DNA from 4 places in the Mitsuaria sp. RG genome. Region 3 is predicted to be linked to each of the others. Evidence: predicted binding sites of a transcription regulator. Region 3 holds the regulator's gene; each other region holds the start of a gene.
The links. Region 3 encodes sigma-54, which starts transcription at its own class of promoters, with help from an activator protein. Its sites were predicted from a motif close to TGGCANGNAANCTGCTTT; they were not measured.

Region 1 (5,600 bases), on a different contig from region 3:
GACGATAAACACGCACATTGGCATGTCCCTCACTGAGCAGGTGGTGTGCGTGCAGACGGCTCATCACACCCTTGTCGCAATACAGCAAGTACTGGCGCGTGGGATCCAGATGCTTGAACTTGCTGTTGATCGCATAGAACGGCATGGCCTGGACTTCGATACCTTCCAGCGCCAGGGGTTCGTCTTCCTGGGCATCAGGGTGACGAATGTCGATGACGATCTGGCCTGGCAGCGCTTCGGCCACCTCCTCGACTTCGATGTCCTTGCCCAGTTCATCGATCACGTGGTCAATGGAAATGAACCTGGCGCGCTCCAGGGCACGCTCCAGCACTTCCATCTCGAACTGCTTCTCTTCGTGCTCCATGCGGTGACGCTTGGCATGGGTGGTCGGGTTCACCGAGATCACGCCGCAGTACTCGGGCATGTGCTTGGCGAAATCGGCGGTGCCGATCTCGGTAGCCTGGTCGATGATGTCCTGCTTGTGGCTGGCCAGCAGCGGGCGCAGCACCAGCTTGTCAGTGGCCGAGTCGATGATCGACAGGTTCGGCAATGTCTGGCTGGACACTTGGGAAATCGCCTCGCCAGTCACCAGGGCGTCGATCTGCAGGCGGTCGGCCATGCGCGCAGCCGCGCGCAGCATCATGCGCTTGAGCGTGACGCCCATGTAGCTGTTGTCGACCTTGTTGAGGATTTCGCCGACCACTTCCTCGAACGGCACGCTGATGAACAGCACGCGCTGGCTGCTGCCGTACTTCTTCCACAGGAAATGGGCCACTTCCATCACACCCAGTTCGTGGGCGCGACCACCGAGGTTGAAGAAGCAGAAGTGAGTCATCAGGCCCCGGCGCATCATCTGGTAGGCCGCCACGGTGGAGTCGAAGCCACCGGACATCAGCACCAGGGTCTGCTCCAGGGCGCCCAGCGGATAACCACCGATGCCGTTGTGCTGGTTGTGGATCACGTACAGGCGCTGGTCGCGGATCTCGATGCGCACCAGGACTTCCGGCTTCTTCAGCTCGATGCCGGCGGCGCCGCACTGCTGGCGCAGCTGGCTGCCGACGTAGCGGTCGACGTCCATCGAGGTGAAGTCGTGGTGGCCGCCGCGCTTGCAGCGCACGGCGAAGTGCTTGCCGGCCAGCAGGTGGCCGAAGTGGTGCTTGCACTTGGCGACGATGTCGTCGAAGTCGCCCAGCGGGTATTCCTCGACCTGCAGGAAGTGGGTGATACCCGGGGTGCAGGACAGGCGCTCGATCATCTCACGCTGGATCTTCTCGTCCTCGACGCGGGTGACCACCTCGAGATTGTCCCAGACACCGTCAACCGCGAGCTCGGGATCCAGGTCCTTGAGCACGTTGCGGATGTTCTTGGCGAGCTGGCGGATGAAGCGCTTGCGCACCGGCCGGCTCTTGATGGTGATCTCTGGGAAGACTTTGACGATAAGTTTCATTGGTTTAACAGCGCGCGCAGGGCCTGCCAAAAATAGGGGGCGCGAATTATAGCGGAAATCGCTCAAGGTTTGAGCAACTTTTGATCAGAAGCTTTGCGATGAATGCAGCAGGGGGCTTGTGCAGCACCTGTACCGGCCCTTTCGCGGGTAAACCCGCTCCCACAGGGATCGCACAATCATTGAAGCCAGTGAAGATCCTGTGGGAGCGGGTTTACCCGCGAAAGGGCCCACGAAAGCAGCACAAGGCCTCACGCGCGCACCAAAACAGTGCATGGCATTCAAAAAGTGCCTTTTAAGGGTGCGTTCATTCCACCCCGCCACCTCGCAAAAGCCCGCCAACGCCCCCTTTCATCCCGCCCTCGCCATTTTTGGGCACTGGCATGCAATTTGCTCCCTTGTGAGGCAGGTACGCTTGGTCGACTATCCGCGCCCAGCGACACCCTTTTTCCAGGGCAGCGGCCAACTGCGCCCTAGACCATCCGGAGGACAACATGTCGAAGTCGGTTCAACTCATCAAAGATCATGACGTCAAGTGGATTGATCTGCGTTTCACGGACACCAAGGGCGTTCAGCATCACGTGACCATGCCGGCGCGCGATGGCCTGGACGAAGACTTCTTCGAAGTCGGCAAGATGTTCGACGGTTCCTCCATCGCTGGCTGGAAAGGCATCGAAGCCTCCGACATGATCCTGATGCCGGTCGACGACACCGCCGTGCTGGACCCGTTCACCGAAGAGCCGACCCTGATCATCACCTGCGATATCGTCGATCCGTCGAGCATGCAGGGCTACGATCGCGACCCGCGCGGCATCGCCAAGCGCGCCGAAGAGTACCTGAAGAGCACCGGCATCGGTGACACCGTGTTCGCAGGCCCGGAGCCTGAGTTCTTCATCTTCGACGAAGTGAAGTTCCAGTCGGACATCTCTGGCTCGATGTTCAAGATCTTCTCCGAGCAAGGCTCGTGGATGACCGGCGCTGACGTCGAAGGCGGCAACAAAGGCCACCGTCCGGGCGTGAAAGGCGGCTACTTCCCGGTTCCGCCGTTCGACCACGACCACGAAATCCGCACTGCCATGTGCAACGCCCTGGAAGAAATGGGCCAGACCGTCGAAGTCCACCACCACGAAGTGGCGACTGCCGGCCAGAACGAAATCGGCGTCAAGTTCAACACCCTGGTGAAGAAAGCTGACGAAGTACAGGCCCTGAAGTACGTCGTGCACAACGTTGCCGACGCTTACGGCCGTACCGCCACCTTCATGCCCAAGCCTCTGTACGGCGACAACGGCTCGGGCATGCACGTGCACATGTCGATCTGGAAAGACGGCAAGAACACCTTCTCCGGCGAAGGCTATGCCGGCCTGTCCGATACCGCCCTGTACTTCATCGGCGGCATCATCAAGCACGGCAAGGCCCTGAACGGCTTCACCAACCCGTCGACCAACTCCTACAAGCGTCTGGTCCCAGGTTTCGAAGCCCCGGTGATGCTGGCCTACTCGGCGCGCAACCGTTCCGCCTCGATCCGTATTCCTTACGTCGGCAGCCCGAAAGCCCGCCGTATCGAAGCACGCTTCCCGGACCCATCGGCCAACCCGTACCTGGCCTTCGCGGCCTTGCTGATGGCCGGCCTGGACGGCATCCAGAACAAGATCCACCCAGGCGATGCCGCCGACAAGAACCTGTACGACCTGCCGCCTGAAGAGGCCAAGGACATCCCGCAGGTGTGCGGCAGCCTGAAGGAAGCCCTGGAAGAGCTGGACAAGGGCCGTGCGTTCCTGACCAAGGGCGGCGTGTTCTCCGACGACTTCATCGATGCCTTCATCGAACTGAAGAGCGAAGAAGAGATCAAGGTCCGCACCTTCGTGCACCCGCTGGAATACGAGCTGTACTACAGCTGCTGATCTGATCGGCGCCCCGCGTCGATGACATCAGGACGGCCTCCCTCGGGAGGCCGTTTTCATTTCCGGATCGAATCCCTCGCGGGCAAACCGCACGCCCTCTGTGGGAGCGGGTTCACCCGCGCGGAGGCCATTGGCTCCCAGCCAAAATCAAAACCTCACCCTCCGGGCTATGCTCTATATTGGTGCACTATTTTCGGGCATGCCCCGTGATGCACCCCAATATGGTTCAAGTGAAACGTTTAACCTGGACTTTCTGTTCCGAATTTGCGCAATAACAGGTGTTTATCCGGGTTTCTCGCTTCTTTTCGGAGCCTTGGTTTGTTTCTTGCATTTTCACGGTACCAAGCGCACCACCCGCGCCAGCCCATGTGCCAAAAGAGGTCAACGACGCCCCATGACCATCAGCGATGCACAGCACCGTCTGCTTCTGGACAACCTGACCACGGCCACGCTGCTGCTCAATGCCGAACTGCGCCTGGAGTACATGAACCCGGCGGCGGAGATGCTGCTGGCCGTCAGCGGCCAGCGCAGCCACGGGCAGTTCATCAGCGAGCTGTTCACCGAATCGACCGAGGCGCTCAATTCGCTGCGCCAGGCGGTGGAGCAGGCGCACCCGTTCACCAAGCGTGAAGCGCAGCTGACCTCGCTGACCGGCCAGACCATCACCGTCGACTATGCCGTGACCCCCATCCTGCACCTGGGCCAGACCCTGCTGTTGCTGGAGGTGCATCCTCGCGACCGGCTGCTGCGCATCACCAAGGAAGAGGCCCAGCTGAGCAAGCAGGAGACCACCAAGATGCTGGTGCGCGGCCTGGCCCACGAGATCAAGAACCCTCTCGGCGGTATCCGTGGTGCAGCACAACTGCTGGCCCGTGAACTGCCGGAAGAAAGCCTGCGCGACTACACCAACGTGATCATCGAGGAAGCCGACCGCCTGCGTAACCTGGTCGACCGCATGCTCGGCTCGAACAAGCTGCCGTCGCTGGCCATGACCAACATCCACGAAGTGCTCGAGCGCGTGTGCAGCCTGGTCGAGGCCGAGAGCCAGGGCTGCATCACCTTGGTGCGCGACTATGACCCGAGCCTGCCGGACGTGCTGATCGACCGTGAGCAGATGATCCAGGCCGTGCTCAACATCGTGCGCAACGCCATGCAGGCCATCGGCGGGCAGAACGAACTGCGCCTGGGCCGCATCACCCTGCGCAGCCGCGCCGTGCGCCAGTTCACCATCGGCCATGTGCGTCACCGCCTGGTCGCCAGGATCGAGATCGTCGACAACGGCCCCGGCATCCCAGCGGAACTGCAGGACACCCTCTTCTATCCCATGGTCAGCGGCCGTCCGGACGGTACCGGGCTGGGCCTGGCCATCACCCAGAACATCATCAGCCAGCACCAGGGCCTGATCGAGTGCGAGAGCCACCCCGGCCACACCACCTTCTCGATCTACCTGCCCCTGGAACAAGGAGCCACCGCCCCATGAGCCGAAGTGAAACCGTCTGGATCGTCGATGATGATCGTTCCATCCGCTGGGTCCTGGAAAAGGCCCTGCAGCAGGAAGGCATGACCACCCAGAGCTTCGACAGCGCCGACGGAGTCATGGGCCGCCTTGCCCGCCAGCAGCCGGACGTGATCATCTCGGACATCCGCATGCCGGGCGCCAGCGGCCTCGACCTGCTGGCCCAGATCCGCGAGCAGCACCCGGGGTTGCCGGTGATCATCATGACCGCTCACTCCGACCTGGACAGCGCCGTGGCCTCGTACCAGGGCGGCGCCTTCGAGTACCTGCCCAAGCCGTTCGATGTCGACGAGGCGGTGTCGCTGGTCAAGCGCGCCAACCAGCATGCCCAGGAGCAGCAAGCCCTGGAAGTGCCCCAGGCGCTGGCCCGCACGCCCGAGATCATCGGCGAGGCGCCGGCGATGCAGGAGGTATTCCGCGCCATCGGTCGCCTCAGCCACTCCAATATCACCGTGCTGATCAACGGTGAGTCCGGCACGGGTAAAGAGCTGGTGGCCCACGCCTTGCACCGCCACAGCCCGCGTGCGGCATCGCCGTTCATCGCCCTGAACATGGCGGCGATCCCCAAGGACCTGATGGAATCCGAGCTGTTCGGCCATGAGAAAGGCGCCTTCACCGGCGCCGCCAACCTGCGTCGCGGCCGTTTCGAGCAGGCCGACGGCGGCACGCTGTTCCTCGACGAGATCGGCGACATGCCCGCCGACACCCAGACCCGCCTGCTGCGGGTGCTGGCCGATGG
Region 2 (5,600 bases), on a different contig from region 3:
CGGCTAACGCACCGCTGGCGCCGCCCCGACGCCTGTTCGTCGATGGTCTGCTGGCGGGGCTGTTCGCCCAGCCTCAGGCACAGGCAGGATTACCTTGCCATCGCGTGCTGTGGGCCTCGCAGACCGGCAACGGCGAGGCGCTGGCCGAGCGCTGCGCTAAACGCCTGCGCGAGGCAGGGCTGAAGGTGGAGCTCAGCAGCATGGAAGGTGTCAGCCCGGCGCAACTGCGCGGCTGCGCCAGCGTACTGCTGATTGCCAGCACCTTCGGCGACGGCGACGCCCCGGACAGTGGCGCCTCGTTCTGGCAGGCCCTGCAGGGCGCGGGCGACGTCGATTGCGTCAAGCTGCCCTATGCGGTACTGGCCCTGGGCGACTCCAGCTACGACCAGTTCTGCGGCTTCGGTCGCAAGCTCGACCAGCGCCTGGCGGAACTGGGCGGCCAGCGCCTGCTGGAGCGGGTCGACTGCGAGCCGGATTTCGATGCCGCATTCAGTGCGTGGCTCGAGGCCCTGCTGGCGGCCCTCGGCACAAACACCCCCGCGACATCGGCACCAGCAACCGCCGAATCTCACGGCAGGCACCAGCCATGGCCTGCGCGCCTGGTGCAGAACCGCCTGCTCAACGGCCCCGGCTCGACCAAGGAAACCCGCCAACTGGTGTTCGACCTCACGAGTAGCGGCCTGGACTATCAGCCCGGTGATGCCCTGGGCGTGTGGCCGCGCAACTGCCCGGCGCTGGTCCAGGAGCTGCTCAGCCTGATGCAACTCGATGGCCAGGCCGTGGTCGAGCTTGAAGGTCAGACGCCGATGCCCCTGAGCCTGGCGCTGGAACGGCATCTGGAGATTGCCCGTGTCACGCCACGACAGCTCGAAGCGCTCAGCGAAAACGCACCCTCTCTGCAACAGTTGTTGCAGCCTGAGTGCAAGACCGCGCTCAAGGACTGGCTATGGGGCCGGCAACTGGCCGATGTGCTGCGCGAGTTTCCCCGGCAATGGCCACTGAGCCGTTGGCTGACCTTGCTCAAGCCCTTGCAGCCGCGGCTGTACTCGATCAGCTCAAGCCCCAAGGCGCATCCCGGGCAGGTGCACCTGACGGTGTCCACAGTGCGCTACGGTGAACGCAAGGGGGTCTGCTCGGCCTTTCTCGCCGACCGTGCTGCGGACGTCGAAGTGGCCATCTTTGCCCAACCATCCAGACACTTCCGCCTGCCCGACGACGACGGCACGCCCATCGTAATGATCGGCCCCGGCACCGGCATCGCGCCCTTCCGGGCGTTTCTCGAAGAACGCCGGGAACGCGCTGCGTCTGGCCGCAACTGGCTGTTCTTCGGCGAGCAGCACGAGGAGCACGACTTCTACTATCGCGAGCAGTTGCTGGCTTGGGAAGCACAGGGCCATGTGCGCCTGAGCACCGCGTTCTCCCGCGACCAGCCGCAGAAGATCTATGTGCAGCAACGCCTGCTGGAACAGGGCGCCGAACTGTGGCGCTGGCTGCAGGACGGCGCGCATGTGTATGTCTGTGGCGATGCCCAGCGCATGGCCCGGGATGTGGATGCGGCCTTGCGCCAGGTGGTGGCGCAGCACGGCGGCCTGGACGAGGCCGCGGCAGCGGCGTATGTCGAAGGGCTGGGGCGGGACAAGCGCTACCGGCGGGATGTGTATTGATGCACCAAGGTGGTGAGGGCTGCACCCTGCTTGTGCGGCCGCACCACCTGGCCAGCACACGCCCAAAGCTGCAACCCTTGTGGGAGCGGGCTTGCCCCGCGATGACCGGAAGCCTGGCACACTCCCTGCTTCACCCAATGCACAACAGCCCCAACGACCAACGGCGGTCAACAGGGGCCTCACACTGATGAGTACAGGCAAAGGCGCCTGGAGCTTCGGCTCCAGGCGCCTTTTTCGTTTTCCGTGATCGAGGATCGGCTATGCAGGCAACAGCGAACGAGGCACAACGAGCACGACTGGTCATCGTCGGCAATGGCATGGTCGGCCATCACTGCGTCGAGCAGTTGATCGAACGCGGCGCCACGGCACACTTCGAGCTGCATGTGTTCGGCGAGGAGCGCCAGCGCGCCTACGACCGGGTGCACCTGTCGGAGTATTTCACCGGCAGCTGCGCCGAGACCCTGGCCCTGTGCGCCCCGGACTACTACAGCCGCCACGGCGTGCACCTGCACCTGGGCGAAGCGGTGCTGGACATCGATCGCGAGCGCCAGGAACTGCTCACCGCCGAGGGGCGCCTGGGCTACGACCAGTTGATCCTGGCCACCGGCTCCTACCCGTTCGTGCCGCCGATCGAAGGCTCCAGCGGCAATGCGCGCCTGGTCTACCGCACCCTCGAGGACCTCGACGCGATACGCGCCGCCGCCGCGGATGCCCGGCGTGGCGTGGTGGTCGGTGGCGGCCTGCTCGGCCTCGAGGCGGCCAACGCCCTCAAGTCCCTGGGCCTGGAGGCGCATGTGGTGGAATTCGCCCCACGCCTGATGCCGGTACAGCTGGACAGCGAAGGCGGCGCGGCGCTCAAGGCACGGATCGAGGCCCTCGGCGTGGGCGTGCACCTGTCCCGCGCGACCCAGTCGATCAGCGCTGGCGAGCAGTACCGCTACCGGATGAACTTCGACGGTGGCGAACACCTGGAGACCGATCTGATCGTCTTTTCCGCCGGCATTCGCCCACAGGACGCCCTGGGCCGGGCCTGTGGCCTGGAGATCGCCGCGCGCGGAGGTGTTGTGATCGACAACCAGTGCAAGACCAGTGATCCGCGGATCTTCGCCATCGGCGAGTGCGCGTCGTGGAATGGCAGCGTGTTCGGCCTGGTCGCCCCCGGCTACGCCATGGCGCGCAACCTGGCCGCGCGGCTGCTGGGCGAGGCGGCAGACGACTTCACCGGCGCCGACATGTCGACCAAGCTCAAGCTGCTGGGCGTGGATGTCGGCTCGATCGGCGATGCCCACGGCGCCACGCCCGGCGCACGCAGCTACCGCTTCATCGACGAGGCCAACAGCGCCTACCGCCGGCTGGTGGTGGATGCCAGCGGCAAGCAGGTGCTCGGCGCGGTGCTGGTGGGCGACAACAGCTACTACGACACCCTGCTGCAGTATGCCCAGAACGGCATCGCCCTGCCGGCCGACCCGGCCGCGCTGATCCTGCCGCAAGGCGGTGGCGCGCCGGCCCTGGGCGCCGATGCGCTGCCCGACAGCGCGACCATCTGCTCCTGCCACAACGTCAGCAAGGGCGCGGTGTGCGCCGCCATCGACAGTGGTTGCGCCGACCTTGCCGCCGTCAAGGGCTGTACCAAGGCCGCCAGCGGCTGTGGTGGCTGCGCAGCCCTGCTCAAGCAGGTGTTCGAACACGAACTGACCGCCCGTGGCGTGACGGTAGACAAGAGCCTGTGCGAGCACTTCGCCTACACCCGCCAGGAACTCTACGCATTGGTGCGGGTGGAGGGCATCCGCACCTTCAGCGAGCTGCTCGAACGCCATGGCAAGGGCCACGTGGGTTGCGACATCTGCAAGCCGGCGGTAGGCAACATCCTCGCCTCGTGCTGGAACCAGCCGATCATGGACCCGGCGCTGGTGCCGCTGCAGGACACCAACGACACCTTCATGGCCAACATGCAGAAAAACGGCACCTACTCGGTGGTGCCGCGCATTCCCGGCGGCGAAATCACCCCGCAAAAGCTGATCGTGATCGGCCAGGTGGCGCAGAAATACGACCTCTACACCAAGATCACCGGCGGCCAGCGCATCGACCTGTTCGGCGCCCAGCTGCATGAACTGCCGCTGATCTGGGGCGAGCTGATCGCCGCCGGTTTCGAGACCGGGCACGCCTACGGCAAGTCGACGCGCACGGTGAAATCCTGTGTCGGCAGCACCTGGTGCCGCTATGGCGTGCAGGACAGCGTGGCCATGGCGCTGCGCCTGGAGGATCGCTACAAGGGCCTGCGCTCACCGCACAAGCTCAAGTTCGCGGTGTCCGGCTGCACCCGCGAATGCGCCGAGGCGCAAAGCAAGGACATCGGCGTGATCGCCACCGACAAGGGCTGGAACCTGTACGTGTGCGGCAACGGCGGCATGCGCCCGCGCCACGCCGAACTGTTCGCCACCGACCTCGACGACGAGACCCTGGTACGGCTGATCGACCGCGTGCTGATGTTCTACATCCGCACCGCCGACAAGCTGCAGCGCACCTCGGTATGGCGCGAGGGCCTCGAAGGCGGGCTCGACTACCTCAAGCAGGTGGTGATCGACGACAGCCTGGGCCTGGGCGCCGAGCTCGAGGCACAGATGCAACTGGTGGTCGACCGCTACGAATGCGAATGGGCCAACGCCCTGGGCGATCCGGAAAAGCTCAAGCGCTTCCGCACCTTTGTCAACGACCAACGCGCCGATCCGGATGTGCACTTCGTGCGCGAGCGTGGCCAACGCCGACCGGCCGCGCCGCTTCAGCTGATTCCCACCCACGAGGAAGCAATGTGATGAACCTGTCCAACACGGCTTTAGCAAGTGAAATCCGCTGGCAGGCGGTGTGCCAGGCCAGCGACCTGGTCGCCGACTCCGGGGTGGTGGTGTGGCACGAGGGCAAGCAGGTGGCGTTGTTCTACCTGCCTGGACACGGGCGGGAGCTGTACGCCGTCGGCAACCGTGACCCACGCTCGGGCGCGAACATCATCGGGCGTGGGCTGGTGGGCAGCCTGGGAGCAACCGTGGTGGTAGCGGCACCGCTGTACAAGCAACATTTCTGCCTGCAAAACGGTAACTGCCTGGAAGATCCGACACAGCGCTTGCCGGTGTGGCCTGTGCGTATCCGTGGGATGACGGTCGAACTGGGACAAAGGCTCAGATAACAATCAGTTTGCCGGGGGCATGCCCAACCGGCCAGTGCCCGGCCAGGTACAGGTCGACCACCCGACGCCAGTGATCGCCCAGACCGAAGAACTGCTCGGTGGCGTACTGACGGAACGCGAAGGCCGCGCCGCCGCGAGCGGCCTCGCTGAAGTCGTGCGGGCGGCAGGTGAACGGCGCCTTGTCGAGCGTGCGGGTGGCGGCCATCACTGCCCTGTTCAGCGCCATGCGCTGCTCACTCAGCACTTTGGGCGACTCTTGCCGCGGGTAGTACGGGTCGTCTTCGCCCGGCGAGGTGGGGAGCCACTGAGTGGCATCGTACAAGCCCTGGAACGCCTGGTCCGAGGGGGTCACGAACACCGCCTCGACCGAGGCGATGAGAATCACCTGCGGATCGTGGATGTCGGGCTTGCCCAGATTATCGAAGAATCGAGTCTGCCCGATCCGCTCGAGCGTTTGTTCCAGGTCGATCATGTTACAGCCTCGAATCAGCCCGGGTCAGTTCAGCCGCAAGCCTGCCTTGATGGCTTCCCAATGGGCCAGATCAACCGCCTCCAGCGGTGTTTCCTTGCTATAGCTGACCGCCACGAAACGGGCCTGCCCGCTTGGCGCGTAGGCCAACTGACGCTGGTACGAGACCACTTCGCCGCGCTTGAACTGCAGGCTGACTTCCAGGCCGTGGATGCCATGATCGACGCCTGCGCTGACCGGCTGTGGTTCGCTGATGACCGCCCCCAGGCGCTCACGCAACTGCGCC
Region 3 (5,600 bases):
GACCTCGACCGCGACGGCCGGCGCAAGGAGCTGGAAAGCCTGCTGCAGGAATTCCACATCAGCCACATCCGCGACAACCTCGGCATGAGCCTCTCCGGCGGTGAACGCCGCCGCGTCGAGATCGCCCGCGCCCTGGCCACCGCGCCCAAGTTCATCCTGCTGGACGAACCCTTTGCCGGTGTCGACCCGATCTCCGTGGGCGACATCAAGCAGATCATCCACCACCTCAAGAACAAGGGCATCGGCGTACTGATCACCGACCACAACGTTCGCGAGACCCTGGACATCTGCGAGACCGCCTACATCGTCAACGATGGCCAGCTGATCGCCGAAGGCGACGCCGAGACCATCCTGGCCAACCAGCTGGTCAAGGAAGTGTACCTGGGGCACGAGTTCCGACTCTGACCCCGGCCTGCCCGGAGCACTGGCGCAAGCGCCTGTTCGAGGCTTAAGTTGTTACAGTGCTCTAGGCAAACGCTGCAATTTCAGGCATACAACTTGCTTAAAATCGGCGCCCAGGCGCCCTCCGTGTAGTGGATGGCGCATGCGCGCCGGCAACAAGGTATCAAGCCCCAGCCATGAAACCATCGCTCGTCCTAAAAATGGGCCAGCAACTGACGATGACCCCGCAGTTGCAACAGGCCATCCGTCTGCTTCAGCTCTCCACCCTGGACCTCCAGCAGGAAATCCAGGAAGCGCTGGAGTCCAATCCGATGCTCGAACGTCAGGAAGACGGCGAGGACTTCGACAACAGCGATCCGATGGCGGACAACGCCGAGAACAAGCCGACCGCCGAAGTCCAGGACAACAGTTTCCAGGAAACCAGTACCAGCAGCACCGCGGAAAACCTCGAAGACGGCGAATGGGCCGAGCGCATCCCCAACGAACTGCCGGTCGACACCGCCTGGGAAGACATCTACCAGACCAGCGCCAGCAGCCTGCCGAGCAACGATGACGACGAGTGGGACTTCACCACCCGCACCTCGGTCGGCGAGAGTCTGCAGAGCCACCTGCTGTGGCAGCTCAACCTGGCGCCGATGTCCGACACCGACCGCCTGATCGCCGTCACCCTGATCGACAGCATCAACAGCCAGGGCTACCTGGAAGACACCCTCGAGGAGATCTGCGCAGGCTTCGATCCGGAACTCGACATCGAGCTGGACGAGGTCGAGGCGGTGCTGCACCGCATCCAGCAGTTCGAACCTGTCGGCATTGGCGCCCGTTCCCTGGGCGAATGCCTGCTGCTGCAACTGCGCCAGCTGCCGGCCTCGACACCGTGGATGAGCGAGGCCCAGCGCCTGGTCACCGACTTCATCGACCTGCTCGGCAGCCGCGACTACAGCCAGCTGATGCGCCGCATGAAGCTCAAGGAAGACGAACTGCGCCAGATCATCGAACTGGTGCAGACCCTCAACCCGCGGCCCGGCTCGCAGATCGAGTCCAGCGAGCCCGAGTACGTCGTGCCTGACGTCATCGTGCGCAAGGACAGCGAGCGCTGGCTGGTCGAGCTCAACCAGGAAGCGGTACCGCGCCTGCGGGTCAACCCGCAGTACGCCGGCTTCGTCCGCCGCGCCGACACCAGCGCCGACAACACCTTCATGCGCAACCAGTTGCAGGAAGCGCGCTGGTTCATCAAGAGCCTGCAGAGCCGCAACGAGACGCTGATGAAGGTGGCGACGCAGATCGTCGAGCACCAGCGCGGCTTCCTCGACCACGGCGACGAGGCCATGAAGCCACTGGTGCTGCACGATATCGCCGAGGCGGTGGGCATGCACGAGTCGACCATTTCCCGGGTGACCACGCAAAAATACATGCACACCCCGCGCGGCATCTACGAACTGAAATACTTTTTCTCCAGCCACGTGAGCACCGCCGAAGGCGGCGAATGCTCGTCCACGGCGATCCGCGCGATCATCAAGAAACTGGTGGCGGCGGAAAATCAGAAAAAGCCATTGAGTGACAGCAAGATCGCTGGTTTACTGGAGGCACAAGGCATCCAGGTAGCCCGTCGCACCGTCGCCAAGTACCGCGAATCGTTGGGCATCGCCCCGTCGAGCGAGCGCAAGCGACTGATGTAGCCCCGGGATGTGCCACAGCGTTTCAGTGGCAGGTGCAATACCTGCCTCTTTATGCACGGGCAACAAAGGAGAAGCTGTATGCAAGTCAACATCAGTGGACAGCATGTAGAAGTCACCCAACCACTGCGCGATTACGTGCTTGAGAAGCTCGCCCGCGTGGAGGGTCATTTCGACAAGATCACCAATGCGACGGTGATCATGAAGGTCGAGAAGCTGCAGCAGAAGGTGGAAGCCACACTCCAGATTCCCGGTGGCGAAGTCGTCGCCAACGCCGAACATCAAGACATGTATGCGGCGATCGACGCCCTGGCAGACAAACTTGATCGCCAACTGAAAAAACACAAGGAAAAACAGCAAAGCCTGCTGCAAGGCGCAGCCGCCCGCTGATCCCCCTCATCCATGATCCGACTTGAAACCATCCTGACCCCCGGCCGTTCCCTCGTGAACGTGCCGGGCGGCAGCAAGAAGCGCGCCCTGGAAAAGGTCGCCAACCTGATCGCCGAGCAAGTACCCGAGCTGGAGATGCAAGACGTCTTCGACAAGCTCATCGCTCGGGAAAAACTGGGCTCCACCGGTTTTGGCAATGGCATTGCCATTCCCCACTGCCGGCTTGTGGGCTGCACCGCGCCAGTGAGCGCCCTGCTGCACCTGGACGCCCCTATCGATTACGATGCCATCGATGGCGCACCGGTCGACCTGCTGTTCGTCCTGCTGGTCCCGGAAGCTGCCACCGATGCTCACCTTGAACTGCTGCGCCAGATCGCCAGCATGCTCGATCGCAAGGAGGTCCGCGATCGCCTGCGTGCCGCCGACAGCAGCGATGCCCTTTACCAGGTCGTCCTGGACGTACAGAACGAGCACTGAACATGCGCCTGATCATCGTCAGCGGCCGCTCCGGCTCCGGTAAGAGCACCGCCCTCGACGTGCTGGAAGACAACGGCTACTACTGCATCGACAACCTGCCCGCCGGGTTGTTGCCGCAGTTGGCGGAAAACGCGCTGATCAACACCGAGTTGCTGCAACCGAAGGTCGCGGTATCCATCGATGCGCGCAACCTCCCCAGCCACCTGTCGCGCTTCCCCGAACTGCTGGATGAGGCACGTTCGCGGCATATCCAGTGCGACGTGCTGTACCTGGACGCCGACGAAGACACCCTGCTCAAGCGCTTCTCGGAAACCCGCCGCCGCCATCCGCTGACCAACGACAGCCGCTCGCTGGCCGAGGCGATCCGCGTGGAAAGCGAGCTGCTCGGGCCGATCGCCGACCTCGCCGACCTGAAAATCGACACCACCAATCTGAACCTCTACCAGCTGCGCGATTCGATCAAGCTGCGCCTGCTCAACCAGCCCGAGCCAGGCACCGCGTTCCTGGTCGAGTCGTTCGGCTTCAAGCGCGGCATGCCGGTGGACGCCGATGTGGTGTTCGATGTGCGTTGCCTGCCCAATCCATACTGGAAGCCGGAACTTCGCGAGCATTCCGGCCTCGAACAGCCGGTGATCGATTACCTGGCCGCCCAGCCGGACGTCGAGGAAATGTTCCAGGACATCTCCGGCTACCTGCTCAAGTGGCTGCCACGCTTCGCCGCCAGCAACCGCGCCTATGTCACCATCGCCATCGGCTGTACCGGCGGCCACCACCGCTCGGTGTACATCACCGAACGGCTTGGCCAACTGCTCCAGCAATCCCTGAAAAACGTCCAGGTCCGCCACCGCGACCTCTAGCCCACAGGATCCGCCCCACGATGCCCGCCCGCGAAATCACCATCATCAACAAGCTGGGCCTGCATGCGCGGGCGGCCGCCAAGTTCGTCGGCGTGGCCGGTCGCTTCCCCTGCCAAGTACGGGTCGGCCGCGCGCCGGACAAGCTGGTGGACGGCAAGAGCATCATGGCGGTGATGATGCTCGCCGCGGGCAAGGGCACGCCGGTGCACCTGCACACCGAGGGCGAGCAGGACGGTGAGGCCATGGATGCACTGGTCGCGTTGATCAACAATTTCTTCGACGAAGGCGAGTAAGCGCCGCTAGCGACTGCGCACGCTTCCTGTAGGAGCGGCCTTGTGCCGCTAAAGGGCTGCGTAGCAGCCCCGGCAATGCAGCAATGTTGCTGAAAACCAGGGGCTGCCATGCAGCCCTTTCGCGGCACAAGGCCGCTCCTACAGGGACCGTGCCGGGCTCAGGACATCGCCGTGTCCATCACCATCATCAGGCAGAACCCGACACACAGCCCCAGGCTCGCCAGGCGGTGATGCCCGTTGCTGCGCGATTCGGGAATGATCTCCTGGGTCACCACCAGCAGCATTGCCCCCGCCGCGCAGGCCAGGCCCAGCGGCAACAGCAGTTCGGCGATGTTCACCAGCCAGGCGCAGATCACCGCGGCCAGTGGCTCGACCAGCCCAGACGCCGCGCCGATCAGGAACGCCTTGAACCGCGACATGCCCGCCCCAGCCAGCACCAGGGCGATCACCAGTCCCTCCGGCACATCCTGCAGCGCGATGCCCATGGCCAGGCTGTCGGCATCGGGCATGCCACCGCCGGCGGACACGCCGATGGCCATGCCTTCGGGAATGTTGTGGGCAATGATGGCGATGACAAACAACCAGATCCGTGCAGCGATCACCGGTTGCTGATCGCTGCCGACCAAGGCCTCTGGCGAAGCGCCGGAGACCTTGAGATCGACCAGGAACAGGCACAACGCGCCGAACAGCAGGCCGCTGCTGATCACCCCACCGGCGCCCCATGGGCTGAAGCCGATGGATTGTGCCGCATCCAGCCCGGGAATGATCAGCGAGAACGCGGTGGCCGCCAGCATCACCCCGGCGCCGAAGCCGAGCAAGGTGTCGGCCACGGCCACCGGCATGTTGCGGATCACCAATACCGGTACCGCGCCCAACGCCGTCCCCAGCGCGCACAATGCGCCGCCCTCAAGGGCACGCAACATGCGCGGTTCCAGGTCCAGCCAGGCGATGCCCCGCGCCACCAGCAACGCGGTGCCGACCAGCAACAGCAAGGTCCCAAGCGCCAGGCGGAACAGGCGCACACTGCTGACAGACATCACCTCGGAGCGCATACCGGTCAGACTCGTTTCAGGGCTTCAAGGTAGCGACGTTCCACTTCGGCCCAGTCGACCACGTTGTAGAAGGCGCCAATGTATTCCGGACGACGGTTCTGGTACTTCAGGTAGTAGGCGTGCTCCCACACGTCCAGGCCGAGGATCGGCGTGTTGCCGTGCATCAGCGGGCTGTCCTGGTTGCCGCTGCTCTCCACTACCAGCGTTTTCTGCGGGGTCACGCTCAGCCAGGCCCAGCCGCTGCCGAAACGGGTCAGTGCGGCCTTGGTGAAAGCCTCCTTGAACGCCTCGAAGCCGCCGAGCTGCGCATCGATGGCCTTGGCCAGCTCACCCTGTGGCTGGCCGCCCCCCTTGGGTGACATCACGGTCCAGAACAGGGTGTGGTTGGCATGCCCGCCACCGTGATTGGTCACTGGCCCGCGCAGGCTCTCGGGCAGCGACTGCACTGCACCGACC
Region 4 (5,600 bases), on a different contig from region 3:
CCCGGCCTCGGAGAGGCCGACGGGACATTTCAGTCAACAAGTGAGGGCAATACCTTATGAGTGGAAAAAGAATGAAACGTAGTTCCGAGGAGAAAGAAAAAGCACGCGGTTTTCTTTACGGCATACAAGGTAAATCCCGAGAACTGTGCCCAAAACAGGAAGGTACAGCTGGCCATCAAAACTGGATGAACGGTTGGCGCAACGGCCGTGAAGCTTACTGGAATGCAGAGACCGGCATCGCTGGCATTTCTACCCGAAACGAGAACCACGCACTTGGCTGAACGAGGACACTGAATTCGAGTCACCATGCGCGCCCTATCCGGGCGGCGGGCTGCGGCCCAGGGGCCCCTTTGAAGGGGCCCTTTTTTATGCCCTTTTTTTCATCCTATCCGGTGGGCAACGTGGGAGCGGGCTTGCCCCGCGATGGCGTCCGCCCAGGCAACTTGTCCTGGCGCCATCGCGGGACAAGCCCGCCCCCACGGCTACCGGTTCATTTCATGCTTTCGGCATCGCGGCAATGGCATCCACTGCTTCACGAATCAGCGACGGGCCTTTATAGATGAAGCCCGAATAGATCTGTACCAGGCTCGCCCCTGCGGCGATCTTCTCGGCCGCATGACGCCCCTCGGTGATCCCGCCCGCCGCAATGATCGGCAGCTTGCCACCCAGCTCACCAGCGAGCACTTTCACCGTGTGAGTGCTCTTTTCCAGCACCGGCGCACCCGACAAACCACCAGCCTCGCCACCGAACGGCAGGCCTTCGACGCCCTCGCGCCCCAGGGTGGTGTTGGTGGCGATCACCGCATCCATCCCCGATTCGACCAACGCCGCCGCCACCAGGGCGGTCTCCTCGTCACTCATGTCCGGCGCGATCTTGATCGCCAGCGGTACGCGCTTGCCGTTTGCCTGCGCCAATTGCTCACGGCGCTCGGCCAGGGCATCGAGCAGTTGCTTGAGCGAATCGCCGAACTGCAGCGAACGCAGGCCGGGGGTATTCGGCGAGCTGACGTTGACGGTGATGTAGCTGGCGTCGTTGTAGACCTTCTCCAGGCAGATCAGGTAGTCGTCCTGGGCCCGCTCGACCGGGGTGTCGAAGTTTTTGCCGATGTTGATACCCAACACGCCGGTGTACTTCGCGGCACGCACCCGCGCCAGCAGGTGGTCGACGCCCAGGTTGTTGAAGCCCATGCGGTTGATGATGGCCGTGGCCTCCGGCAAGCGAAACAGCCGCGGCTTGGGGTTGCCCGGCTGCGGGCGCGGCGTCACGGTGCCGATCTCGACAAAGCCGAAGCCCAGTTGGGCAAAGCCATCGATGGCCGCGCCGTTCTTGTCCAGGCCGGCGGCCAGGCCGACCGGGTTGGCGAAGTTCAAGCCCATCACTGTCACTGGCAACGCCGCCGGCTGCTTGCACAGCAGGCCGTTGAGCCCGAGACGGCCACCGGCGCCGATCAGGTCCAGCGAGAGGTCGTGGGAGGTTTCCGGGGAGAGCTTGAACAGCAACTGGCGGGCCAGGGTATACATGGGTGGGCGGACTCGCGGTGTGTGAGGGGGCGATTATAGCCAGCGAGCCGCCGGGGCGACAGGGCAATGGCACATGGGTTGCTAAGTCCGTTGCATGCAGTCAATCGCGAACGCCTGAGGATTCTCGTGAACACAGCCCTCCCGACAACGCCCCTGGCCTGGGTCAACGGCAGCGACGCGCCGGAAAAGCCCAGCCTGGACATCGGTTTCATGGCCCTGACCGACTGCGCCTCGGTGGTGGTCGCCGCCACCCAGGGCTTCGCCCAGCAGTTCGGCCTGACCCTCAACCTGCGCCGCCAGGCGTCCTGGGCCGGGCTGCGCGACAAGCTGGTCAGCGGCGAGCTGGACGCCGCCCACTGCCTCTATGGCCTGGTGTACGCGGTGCACCTGGGCATCGGCGGCGTGCCCGCCAGCCCCTTGGCCGTGCTCATGGGCCTTAACCAGAACGCCCAGGCCATCAATCTCTCCCCCGCGCTGCAGCGCAAGGGCGTGACCAGCCCCGAGGCACTGGCGCGGCTGGTGCACCAACAGGGCGCACAACTGACGTTCGCCCAGACCTTTCCGACCGGTACCCATGCCCTCTGGCTTTACTACTGGCTGGCCAGCCAGGGTATCCACCCGCTGCGCGATGTGACCAGCGTGGTGGTGCCCCCTGCGCAGATGGCCGCCCACCTGCAGGCCGGGCGCATCGACGGCTTCTGTGTCGGCGAACCCTGGTCGGCGGACGCCGTCGCCAAGGGGCAGGGCTTCACCCTGGCCACCAGCCAGTCGATCTGGCCCGACCATCCGGAAAAGGTCCTGGCCAGTGCCCGCGGCTTCGTCGAACAGTACCCCAACAGCACCCGGGCGCTAATCAAGTCGGTACTCGCCGCCGCACGCTTCATCGAGCAGAGCCAGGAGAATCGCCGTGGCACGGCGCAACTGCTCAGCGGCAGCGCCTACCTGGGCTCCCCGGTCGGCAGCATCGAGCCGCGCCTGATCGGCGACTACCAGGATGGCCTGGGCCATCGCTGGCACGATCCCCACGGCCTGCGCCTGTTCGACCAGGGTCGGGCCAACCTGCCGTACCTGTCCGATGGCATGTGGTTCATGACCCAGTTCCGCCGCTGGGGCCTGCTGCGTGACGACCCGGACTACCTGGCGGTCGCCAGCCAGGTGCAGCAGCTGACGCTGTACCGCGAGGCCGCCACGGCGTTGGGCGTACCTTGTGCCGACCCGCCCATGCGCAGCAGCCTGCTGATCGACGGCAGCCGCTGGGACGGCAGCGACCCCCATGGCTATGCGCGCAGCTTCGCACTGCACGCCCTGGACGCGGCGCCTGACGCCCGCGCCCATCGCTGAGGGTCCAGCCATGTTGCGTATCCTGCTGATCGACGACACGGAAAAAAAAGTCGGCCGCCTCAAGGCCGCCCTGATCGAGGCCGGCTTCGAGGTGATCGAGGCCAGCAGCCTGAGCATCGACCTGCCCGCGTGTGTCGAAACGGTGCACCCGGACGTGGTGCTGATCGATACCGAGTCACCAGGCCGGGACGTGATGGAACAGGTGGTGCTGGTCAGCCGCGACCGCCCGCGTCCCATCGTGCTGTTCACCGACGAGCATGACCCCGGTGTGATGCGCCAGGCGATCCAGGCCGGGGTCAGCGCCTACATCGTCGAGGGTATCCAGACCACGCGGCTGCAACCGATCCTTGATGTGGCCATGGCCCGCTTCGAAAGCGACCAGGCGCTCAAGGCTCAACTGCTGGCCCGCGACCAGCAGTTGGCCGAGCGCAAGCTCATCGAGCAGGCCAAGGGCCTGCTGATGAAGATGAAGGACTGCAACGAGGAACAGGCCTACACCCTGATGCGCCGCCAGGCCATGAGCCGCCAGCAGAAGCTGATCCAGGTGGCGGAACAGATCATTGCCATGTCGCAGATGCTGGGGTAGCGCCATCCGTACCGACGTTACGCCCCTCTGTAGGAGCGGCCTTGTGCCGCGAAAGGGGCGCGCAGCGGCCCCAAGATTTCAGGGTTTACATAAAGATCGCTGGGGCCGCTTTGCGGCCCTTTCGCGACACAAGGCCGCTCCTACAGGGTTCGCGCGAGACTGGATATTGGCCCGCCTCTTGCTCTGAAAACCCCGGTAGCCAACGGCGGTTGCCCCCATACCCTGACAAAGACGTCGCTCGCCCCTCCACAGCCATGGACCGGGCAGCGGCGTCTTTTCGTTTCCGCGCCCAACGAGGTGTTCGATGAATACGAGCTTCTGGAAATCCGGGCATGTGCCCACGCTGTTCGCCGCCTTCCTGTATTTCGACCTGAGCTTCATGGTCTGGTACCTGCTCGGCCCCCTGGCGGTGCAGATCGCCGCCGACCTGCAACTGAGCGCACAACAACGGGGCCTGATGGTGGCCACGCCGATCCTGGCCGGCGCGGTACTGCGCTTCGCCATGGGCCTGCTGGTCGATCGCCTGTCACCCAAGACCGCCGGGCTGATCGGCCAGGTCATCGTGATCGTCGCCCTGGCCTGCGCCTGGCACCTGGGGGTGCGCAGCTATGAGCAGGCGTTGCTGCTGGGTGTGTTCCTCGGCTTCGCTGGGGCCTCGTTCGCCGTGTCCCTGCCCCTGGCCTCGCAGTGGTATCCACCCCAGCACCAGGGCAAGGCCATGGGCATCGCCGGCGCCGGCAACTCCGGCACGGTGTTCGCCGCGCTGCTGGCCCCGGCGCTGGCCGCGGGCTTCGGCTGGAACAATGTGTTCGGCTTCGCCGTGCTGCCCTTGCTGCTGACCCTTGTGCTGTTCGCCCTGCTGGCGCGCAATGCCCCGCAACGGCCTAAGCCCAAGGCCATGGCCGACTACCTGAAGGCCCTGGGAGATCGCGACAGCTGGTGGTTCATGTTCTTCTACAGCGTGACCTTCGGCGGCTTCATCGGCCTGGCCAGTGCCCTGCCCGGCTACTTCAGCGACCAGTACGGGCTGAGCCCGGTGACCGCCGGCTACTACACCGCCGCCTGCGTGTTCGCTGGCAGCCTGATGCGCCCACTCGGCGGTGCTCTGGCCGATCGCTTCGGCGGGATCCGCGCCCTGCTGGCGATGTACGGCGTGGCCGCCGTATGCATCGCCGCAGTGGGCTTCAACCTGCCCAGCGCGGCGGCGGCCCTGGCGCTGTTCGTCAGCGCCATGCTCGGATTGGGCGCCGGCAATGGCGCAGTGTTCCAGCTGGTGCCACAGCGTTTTCGCCAGGAGATCGGTGTGATGACCGGGCTGATCGGCATGGCCGGTGGCATCGGCGGCTTCCTGCTTGCCGCAGGCCTGGGCACCATCAAGCAGCATACCGGCGACTACCAGCTCGGCCTGTGGCTGTTCGCCAGCCTCGGCCTGCTGGCCTGGTTCGGTCTGCTCGGGGTCAAGCAACGCTGGCGCACCACCTGGGGCTCGGCGGCAGTGACGGCGGCGCGGGTCTGAGGCCGCGCCATGAGCCTGCAACTGAGCTTTGCCCAGGCCAGCGCCACCGGGCCGCGTCCGGAAAACCAGGACGCCCTGCGCCTGGTAACACCCGTACCGGAGCTGGCCGCCAGCAAGGGTTACCTGTGCGCGCTGGCAGACGGCGTCAGCCAGTGCGCCGATGGCGGCCTGGCGGCGCGCGCCAGCCTGCAGGCCCTGGCCCTGGACTATTACGCCACGCCCGCCACCTGGAGCGCTGCCCAGGCCCTGGACCGCCTGCTCACGGCACAGAATCGCTGGTTGCGCGCCCAAGGCAATGGCCAGCCGCTGCTGACCACCCTCAGCGCCCTGGTGCTGCGCGGGCGACGTTTCACCCTGGCCCATGTCGGCGATTGTCGGGTGTACCGCTGGCAGGCCGACCAGCTGCACTGCCTGAGCGAAGACCATGTCTGGGACCAGCCCGGCATGCAGCATGTGCTCAAGCGCGCGCTGGGGCTGGACCAGCAACTGCTGGTGGACTACCTGGAGGGCGACCTGCGCGAGGGCGAGTGCTTCGTGCTGCTCAGCGACGGCATATGGGCCAGCCTGAGCGATGCGCATATCCAGTCGATCCTGCGCGAACAACCCGACCTGCAGGTGGCCGCCGACACCCTGGTG

Region 1: glnA (type I glutamate--ammonia ligase) is a predicted target of sigma-54. The motif match lies at 1,824-1,841, and genes of this name have one in related genera.
Region 2: nirB (nitrite reductase large subunit NirB) is a predicted target of sigma-54. The motif match lies at 1,779-1,796, and genes of this name have one in related genera.
Region 4: POF53_RS13960 (CmpA/NrtA family ABC transporter substrate-binding protein) is a predicted target of sigma-54. The motif match lies at 1,589-1,606, and genes of this name have one in related genera.

The regions. Positions count from the first base shown of each region.
Region 1 is NZ_JAQMYQ010000015.1:75,809-81,408, reverse strand. It holds gene thiI (tRNA uracil 4-sulfurtransferase ThiI) at 1-1,447, opposite strand, end outside; gene glnA (type I glutamate--ammonia ligase) at 1,939-3,345, shown strand; gene glnL (nitrogen regulation protein NR(II)) at 3,740-4,825, shown strand; gene ntrC (nitrogen regulation protein NR(I)) at 4,822-5,600, shown strand, end outside.
Region 2 is NZ_JAQMYQ010000040.1:21,887-27,486, forward strand. It holds gene POF53_RS19830 (bifunctional nitrate reductase/sulfite reductase flavoprotein subunit alpha) at 1-1,664, shown strand, start outside; gene nirB (nitrite reductase large subunit NirB) at 1,925-4,477, shown strand; gene nirD (nitrite reductase small subunit NirD) at 4,477-4,845, shown strand; gene POF53_RS19845 (hypothetical protein) at 4,838-5,317, opposite strand; gene POF53_RS19850 (DcrB-related protein) at 5,342-5,600, opposite strand, start outside.
Region 3 is NZ_JAQMYQ010000051.1:11,310-16,909, forward strand. It holds gene lptB (LPS export ABC transporter ATP-binding protein) at 1-405, shown strand, start outside; gene POF53_RS22155 (RNA polymerase factor sigma-54) at 579-2,078, shown strand; gene hpf (ribosome hibernation-promoting factor, HPF/YfiA family) at 2,157-2,465, shown strand; gene ptsN (PTS IIA-like nitrogen regulatory protein PtsN) at 2,478-2,942, shown strand; gene rapZ (RNase adapter RapZ) at 2,945-3,799, shown strand; gene POF53_RS22175 (HPr family phosphocarrier protein) at 3,820-4,092, shown strand; gene POF53_RS22180 (ZIP family metal transporter) at 4,251-5,129, opposite strand; gene POF53_RS22185 (superoxide dismutase) at 5,150-5,600, opposite strand, start outside.
Region 4 is NZ_JAQMYQ010000022.1:5,388-10,987, forward strand. It holds gene rmf (ribosome modulation factor) at 72-281, shown strand; gene POF53_RS13955 (quinone-dependent dihydroorotate dehydrogenase) at 496-1,521, opposite strand; gene POF53_RS13960 (CmpA/NrtA family ABC transporter substrate-binding protein) at 1,648-2,862, shown strand; gene POF53_RS13965 (ANTAR domain-containing response regulator) at 2,873-3,448, shown strand; gene POF53_RS13970 (nitrate/nitrite transporter) at 3,753-4,964, shown strand; gene POF53_RS13975 (bifunctional protein-serine/threonine kinase/phosphatase) at 4,974-5,600, shown strand, end outside.